2 linked regions of the Metabacillus sp. KUDC1714 genome follow. The protein of the gene in region 2 interacts with the protein of the main gene of each other region in a pairwise test. Links are inferred from orthologs where the notes say so. Each region holds a gene or a part of one and is shown on either strand. Other genes may lie near its edges.

What was found. Proteins that work in one complex are often made in the same cells at the same time.
Region 1: the proteins of HUW50_RS10900 (region 2) and HUW50_RS18775 interact in binary tests that used the Bacillus subtilis proteins (3 or more experiments, as listed by UniProt). The link is inferred for Metabacillus sp. KUDC1714 from one-to-one orthologs.

The regions. Positions count from the first base shown.
Region 1 is NZ_CP055263.1:4,088,364-4,092,129, reverse strand. The notes cover bases 767-3,766. They hold HUW50_RS18775 (PTS fructose transporter subunit IIABC), read right to left. Parts: upstream 3,197-3,766; coding sequence 1,337-3,196; downstream 767-1,336. Other genes in these bases: pfkB (1-phosphofructokinase), read right to left, coding at 3,193-3,766; HUW50_RS18780 (organic hydroperoxide resistance protein), read right to left, coding at 767-1,142. Outside these bases: lepB (signal peptidase I), read right to left, coding at 1-217; more of HUW50_RS18780, read right to left, coding at 717-766. UniProt on the Bacillus subtilis protein: The phosphoenolpyruvate-dependent sugar phosphotransferase system (sugar PTS), a major carbohydrate active transport system, catalyzes the phosphorylation of incoming sugar substrates concomitantly with their translocation across the cell membrane.
Region 2 is NZ_CP055263.1:2,283,127-2,287,548, reverse strand. Bases 677-3,566 are described here. They hold HUW50_RS10900 (glycosyltransferase family 2 protein), read right to left. Parts: upstream 2,687-3,566; coding sequence 1,667-2,686; downstream 677-1,666. Other genes in these bases: HUW50_RS10895 (DUF6044 family protein), read right to left, coding at 2,706-3,566; HUW50_RS10905 (GtrA family protein), read right to left, coding at 1,264-1,707. Outside these bases: more of HUW50_RS10895, read right to left, coding at 3,567-4,379.

The DNA of each region.
Region 1 (3,766 bases), 1.8 Mb from region 2 along the record:
CAATATCCCCTTTTTCAATTTCTCCGATAAATTGTAGGGTCTTATTTACAAAAAGACGATCTCCATCCTTTAATGTTGGATCCATTGAAGATCCTTCTACGAGATATGGTTCAAATAAAAAGAAACGAATAATCATTGCAAGACCTACTGCAAGAATGATTGCTTTTGTCCATTCCCAGATCTTTGATTTTGACGTTTCTGTTTCAGTTTGCGACATGATGTGGCCTCCTATTTTATTGCTCTTTTTCCATTATACCTATTAATACTAATTATTTGCTAAAAAATAAAAAAATCCTTTATCTTTTTGCAATTAACCTTCAAAAGGGAATGAATAGTAGGAAATATAACTTATGAAAGCAGGAATAAAAATAATAGAGTATATTTTCAACGTACTGAGTGGTCTACATATTATCGGGGATTGTCGCTCTTTTCGTATTTTTTAGTTCCTAGATTATTGGTTTTTACTAACGATTTTCCTAACACCATAGATTATTAGTCTCAGCATTTATTATGGTAGAAAATTTAATAAACCTAAAACTCAAAGTTTGTATAATATAATGAGAAATAATCTCTCTAAGGTCTCACTTCATAAAAATAAGGATAACTCAAAATTGCCAGAACCAACGAAAAATAAACTTTTATATAATATCTTTATTTTTCACTAGAGACTAAAAAATGGTTTTTGAAGGGTCTGATTTTTGAGTTATCCTTTCTTCTTATTCTATTATTTCAAGTGTAACATCTATATTTCCTCTTGTTGCTTTTGAATAAGGACAGAAATCGTGTGCCTTATGGACTAGCTCTTCCAACTTTTCCTTTTCAATACCTGTCCCTTTCACTTGCAAAGAAACAGCCAATTTATACCCTTGATCTCCTTCATCTTTCAACAAACTAACATTAGCAGTAACTTCTGATTCAAATTGTACTTTGGCTTTTTTCGCCATAAGTTGTAATGCCCCATCAAAACATGCAGAATAGCCAGCTGCAAAAAGTTGTTCAGGATTAGTTGCTTCTGGTAATTCTTTTGCTCTAGGAGTTCCAGGCATTGCTATATCTAAATTAATGTTCCCATCAGAAGACTTTACACTTCCTTCTCTACCTCCAACTGCTGATACTGTTGCTGTAAATAGTGGTTTTGTCATGATATCAACCCTTTCTTCATATTTTGCTTTCATTCAATTTAGGTACACACGTCAATAAGATTTAATTCTTCATTCTATTAAACTTTACCCTTTTCCACAGTTTCTAATCCATTAAATATTTTCACATAAAAAAAGCTGACTATAACGAAGCGTTATGCTTTGTCATTAGTCAGCTTTGAAAAGTTACGATTCAGTTATTCACTAACAGTTTTTTTTAGTAATCCTAGCATGATTGCAGTGATTACAGCACCAATTACAATTGCTAATAAGTAAAGAAGTGGATTTCCTTCTACTAATGGAATTACGAATGCCCCACCGTGTGGTGCACGTAAACCATTTCCAAAGAACATTGCTAATGCACCAGCAACAGCTGAGCCTGTCACAACTGAAGGAATAACACGAGCTGGATCACTTGCTGCAAATGGAATAGCACCTTCTGTGATAAATGATGCCCCCATAATATAGCATGTAATACCTGCTTCACGCTCACGTTTTGTAAATTTACTACGGAATAATGTTGTTGCAAGAGCAATTCCTAATGGAGGTACCATCCCCCCTGCCATAACAGCAGCGTGTGGTGCAAAATTCCCCGAATCAATCATCGCAATACCAAATGTAAAGGCAGCTTTGTTAATAGGACCGCCCATATCAATTGCCATCATACCACCAAGTAACAAACCAAGAAGAACTAAATTACCTGTACCTAAACCACCTAAAAATTCACTAATTAGTCCGTTTAATGCACTTACAGGTTTATTTACAACAAAGAACATAATCATTCCAACACTAAAAATACTTAATACTGGATATAAAAGGACTGGCTTTATACCTTCCAATGATGCTGGCATACCAGATAATAGTTTCTTTAGAAGAACTACAATATAACCTGCTAAAAATCCTGCAATCAAACCACCTAAGAACCCTGCTCCACCTTGCGCTGCCATAAACCCACCGACCATACCTGGCGCTAGACCTGGGCGATCAGCAATACTTAAAGCAATAAAACCCGCTAATACTGGAATCATAAGTCCAAAAGCATTACCACCACCAATTGTGCTTAAAGCCTCAGCAAATGCATTATATGTTTCGTGATTTGGATCTGATGCATGTATACCAAACATAAATGAGATCGCAATTAATATCCCACCACCTACAACAAAGGGTAGCATATTTGAAACACCATTCATTAAATGTTTATAAAACCCTGTTCTTCCTCCATTTTGATCTTCTTTTCTTCCCTCACCACTACCTTGATAAATAGTGGCATCTTGTTTTAGCGCACGTTCTATTAATTCTTTCGGTTTTCTAATTCCCTCTGCAACTGGAACAATAATGACATGTTTGCCTTTAAATCGTTCCATTTCTACTTGCTTGTCCGCTGCAACAATGATCGCTGTGGCTTCTTCAATTTCAGCAGCAGTTAAGACATTTTTCGCCCCGCCTGAACCATTAGTTTCAACCTTAATAGAAACATTCATTTCTTTTGCTTTTTCTTTTAACGAATCTGCTGCCATATAGGTATGAGCAATTCCTGTTGGACATGCAGTTACCGCTAAGATATTGCCCGCTATTGAGCCTTTTACTTCTTCAGCTTCATCCTGTACATCATATTGATCTATAACTGCTAAAACTTCATCTGCCGAATTTGCAGTTAATAGTTTTTCTCTTACTTCCTGTTTCATCAAAATAGATGAAAGTTTAGATAAAGCTTCCAAATGTGTATTATTAGCACCTTCTGATGCTGCTATCATAAAAAACAAATAACTTGGTTGACCATCAAGTGCTTCATAATCAACACCTGCTTTTGATCGTCCGAAGACAATTGCTGGATGCTTTACTGCATTCGTCTTGGCATGTGGAATTGCAATTCCATCACCAATCCCAGTGGTACTTTGCTGTTCACGATCTAAGACTGCACGCTCGTAAGCTGCTTTGTCTGAAAGCTTACCAGCTCTATCTAATACATCAACTAACTCTGAAACAGCATTCCCTTTTGATGTTGCCAGAAGTTCTAGCTTAATGGTTTCTTTTGTTAATAGCTCTGTAATCCTCATCTTTCTTCCCCCTTTACCTCATTAACTTCAATATAAGGTAATAACTCTTCTATCTTTTGTTTTGTACAAAGCTCCATTGAAAATGCAGTTGCACTTCCCGCTGCTACTCCAATTTTGAACGCTTCTTCTATAGAATAATCTTTTGAAATAGCACTAATGAATCCGCCAACAACCGAATCTCCTGCGCCAACTGAATTTAATACCTTACCTTTAGGTACATTTGCTACATAGCTATTATTTTCTGTGATAAGCAATGCACCCTTTTCAGCAAGCGAAACAATCACATGCTTTACACCTTGTTTTACTAGTTTCTTTCCATAAACAAGAGCTTCTTCTACAGATTGAATTTCTGTATTGAACAGTTCTCCAAGCTCATGGTGATTAGGTTTAATAAGATACGGCTTTTCAGAAATAACCTCTTTAAGAGCATCACCGGAAACATCAGCCACAACTTTAATCTCTTTTTCTTTGCAGACTGCAATTATCTCTTTATAAATGGATGAAGGTAATGTTCCAGGAATACTTCCAGCCAACACGACAATGTCTTCCCTCGTCATCTTTTGAAAAATT
Region 2 (4,422 bases):
GAATTAAACCACATGCTCCACCGCTTGTGCGGGCCCCCGTCAATTCCTTTGAGTTTCAGTCTTGCGACCGTACTCCCCAGGCGGAGTGCTTAATGCGTTTGCTGCAGCACTAAAGGGCGGAAACCCTCTAACACTTAGCACTCATCGTTTACGGCGTGGACTACCAGGGTATCTAATCCTGTTCGCTCCCCACGCTTTCGTACCTCAGCGTCAGTTACAGACCAGAGAGTCGCCTTCGCCACTGGTGTTCCTCCACATCTCTACGCATTTCACCGCTACACGTGGAATTCCACTCTCCTCTTCTGTACTCAAGTTCCCCAGTTTCCAATGACCCTCCACGGTTGAGCCGTGGGCTTTCACATCAGACTTAAGAAACCGCCTGCGTACGCTTTACGCCCAATAATTCCGGACAACGCTTGCCACCTACGTATTACCGCGGCTGCTGGCACGTAGTTAGCCGTGGCTTTCTGGTTAGGTACCGTCAAGGTACCAGCAGTTACTCTGGTACTTGTTCTTCCCTAACAACAGAACTTTACGACCCGAAGGCCTTCATCGTTCACGCGGCGTTGCTCCGTCAGACTTTCGTCCATTGCGGAAGATTCCCTACTGCTGCCTCCCGTAGGAGTCTGGGCCGTGTCTCAGTCCCAGTGTGGCCGATCACCCTCTCAGGTCGGCTACGCATCGTTGCCTTGGTGAGCCGTTACCTCACCAACTAGCTAATGCGCCGCGGGTCCATCTGTAAGTGGTAGCAAAAGCCACCTTTCAATTTTGAACCATGCGGTTCAAAATGTTATCCGGTATTAGCTCCGGTTTCCCGGAGTTATCCCAATCTTACAGGCAGGTTACCCACGTGTTACTCACCCGTCCGCCGCTAATCTCAGGGAGCAAGCTCCCATTGATTCGCTCGACTTGCATGTATTAGGCACGCCGCCAGCGTTCGTCCTGAGCCAGGATCAAACTCTCCAATAAAGTGTTTGATATAGCTCATAAGTTTTGTACTATATAGTACGTTGTTTTGTTAATTAAAAATTAACGTTGGCACGCTTGGTTTTGTTTAGTTTTCAAAGATCATTCACTGCTTGTCCAACCCTTTGAAAGGCTAGAAATTAATCATAACAATTTCGATAGGTAATGTCAACTATTTTTAATAAGTTTTTATAATCAGTCGAAATTATTTTATCTGATTTGTTATGGCAGAATTTCATTCTAAACTATATATCAATCTATGTCAAACGTTTTTTATCATTACTTCCTATAAAGTTTTCAACTATCTTCTACTTGTCGAAATGTAAAATACCTTTGTCCTAAGTAATTTAAAACAGTATATAAAATAGCAGCAAGTAATACTGAAAATTCATCCTTATATAAATCAAGATTGAAAACGTTACTATCATGAATTATTTTATATCCTAGCTGATATGAAATAATATAGCTCCCAAAAATAACAAGGATAAATATGATTATTCCCTTTCTATTACTTACATTACTTTTGAAAGTGAAAATTTTATTAAGAGTATAACTTATTATAGCTCCAATACTATTACCTATAAATGTAGAAAACCAATATGACAGGCCAAATACGTTTAACAATAATAGGATCAAAGAAAACCCAATACAAGTGTTTACAAGCCCAATTACTAAAAACCTTATAAAGGTGTTTGTTCTATTAAAGTAATTCTCGACGATTTTGGCCAATTGAATCGACATATACATCCCTTTCAGTAAGCTGTTGAGTGAGGTTATACGTATCAATGTCTACAATATATTTGGGTCTACGCTTTGATTCCTTGTATATTTTACCGATATACTCTCCTATTAATCCAATGGCTATTAATTGCAGTCCTCCAATTAACCAAATTGAAGTGATTAAAGATGTCCACCCTGTCTCCGTTTCTCCTATGAACTTCAGAGTAATAAAATAAGATCCAAATAATAAACTTGTAAAAAAGGAGAGAAAACCCACTAACAATACAAAGCGTATGGGAGTAACAGAAAATGAAGTAATTCCTTCAAATGCAAAAGATAACATTTTCTTTAGTGGGTACTTTGTTTCCCCAGCAAACCTTTCTTTACGATCGTAATAGACAGATGTAGAAGGAAAACCAATTAATGGTACAATTCCTCTTAAAAATAAGTTTACTTCCTCAAATTTTTCTAATTCCCCAATTGCTCTCTTACTCATTAATCGGTAATCAGCATGATTATAAATGAGATTAACGTCCAGCTTTTGCATCATCGTATAAAATGCTTCTGCTGTAGTTCTTTTAAGTACATGATCTGTATCACGTTTCCCACGTACACCGTAAACAATATCAAATCCTTCTTTAAATTTTAAGATAAACTCTCTAATAACGTTTACATCATCCTGTAAATCTGCATCTATAGACACTACACAATCAGATGAAGTTTTCCCTGCTACCAGGCCGGCCAATAAAGCATTTTGGTGACCGACATTCCTTGCAAGCTTTAGTCCATGTACTCTATTATTTTTTAAACTTTCTTTATATATAATGGACCATGTTTTGTCTTTGCTTCCATCATCCACAAACAAGATTTTACTTTGACCAGCAATTAGTTTTTCTTCAATCAAATTATTTAAGACCTCATTTAGCTGATTCACTGTTTCAGACAACACATCTTCCTCGTTATAACACGGCACTACAATCGTAAGAATAGGCTCAACCATTATATAACCTCCAAGGCTTTTATAAAGCTTTATATAGATAGATCTTCCAAGCTGATAAATCAGATTCAAATGTTCTGTCGAGAACGAGTTGATTATCTAATGCATTTTCGATAGGAACAGCTGAAAAAATGTATGATCCGCCCATCTTTTTGAAGGCTTCAGTATTTAATTCAAGATTCTTTAACGTTTTCTTCGAATTCTTCTTAAACATATAATGCTTACCCAATTCAGCTGTAAAAATATAACAACGTCCACCCCACTCGTCAAAGTAGGTTCTAATTGTTTTATTTTTTGAAAGCTCTTTTTCAATAATCTTTCTAAACTCATATTTGTATGTTAATGGGTAAAAATTATTATAGGTATCAAGCGTGTAAAATCCGTTATATTGAGCAATTGCAGGGTGGATTCCAATACTAGCAACACGATAATCTTTTTGGGGTAAACCAATATGTGATTCAATCTCTTCGAAGAGATCCTCAGAGTAGAACTCCGACACTGAAGGCTTTTTCCGATAAATAATTTCATCATTAAAACAAAATAATAATAAGATTTGAGCTATTAAAAAGAATATTGCATATTGTCTCCATCCTTTACTATGATCCCATATGATTTTTAAGCCCAATGCAAATCCAACATAAATAACTAATGGTCTCAAAAATTGAAACCTAGCAAAATTAAACGTATCCATAAAATGAAACTTCCTCGTTAATGGAAGCCAACCCTTATAAAACCAAAAGGCATACCACGCTGACAAAATAAAGTTAAGTAATAAAAGGAATATAAATGCTCCTTCTTGTTTCCAAAACTTTTTAACTATAACCAGATATAAAGCAATCAAAGTTACAGCTAATATAAATAGGCCGTGCACAGTCATAACATGTGTATGTCCTAGCACAAAGTTCTTAAAAGTTAAGCGAATAACTCTCCATAAGGAAAGCCTCGCATGGAAATATTCATCTCTACTATTAGGTTCTTCATCAAATAAAAAGGAGTAAATTAATCTATATTCCACCACAAGATATAACAAGGTCATATAAATAATGGCTAGTAGAAATTGAACGTTTCGTTTCCCTCTAAAAAAATCCACTACCCAAAATACCCCCATTGCAAATAAGAAAAAGAAAAAACCTAGTACAATACTCGAATACAAGGGGAGTAGAGTTAAAACAAGGTAATGCTTCCAAGTACCATTTCGATGTCTTATATGTAAAAATGCCCAAAGTGCTAACGGCATACCTAATGTGCTCAACATTCCAGATGGCCAAAAAGGCGTTAAGGAAAATGCTAAAGCTACACCTACATTGAAGACCATAAAATCCTTATTCCTAATAAAGTGATCTTTTAGTAATAAATACATTCCTATAAAAGCAAAAATTCGTGTAATCATTTGACTAATTGCGTAAGCTGTCATAGTCGGGAATATTGAATACAACCAAACAATAAGACTAAATTCAGTTCCATATGCATTTCTAGGTAGACCATTTATTACTTGCGGAATAGTTGCATTTTTAGGTCCATGAATTTGTCCACTAGCACTCAAAACTTTGTACCAAGCCATATTAGAATCCAGATTGTCATGCACTCGAATATGAGCTTTTTCCCCAAAAATAAAAAGTGGTACTAAATAAATACAGATGATTAATAAGGAAAATATGATTAACTTCTTTTCTGACTTAAAATAACTTAATGACAACATTCACACCTCTAAATTTATGCATTACATGAAACGTACTATT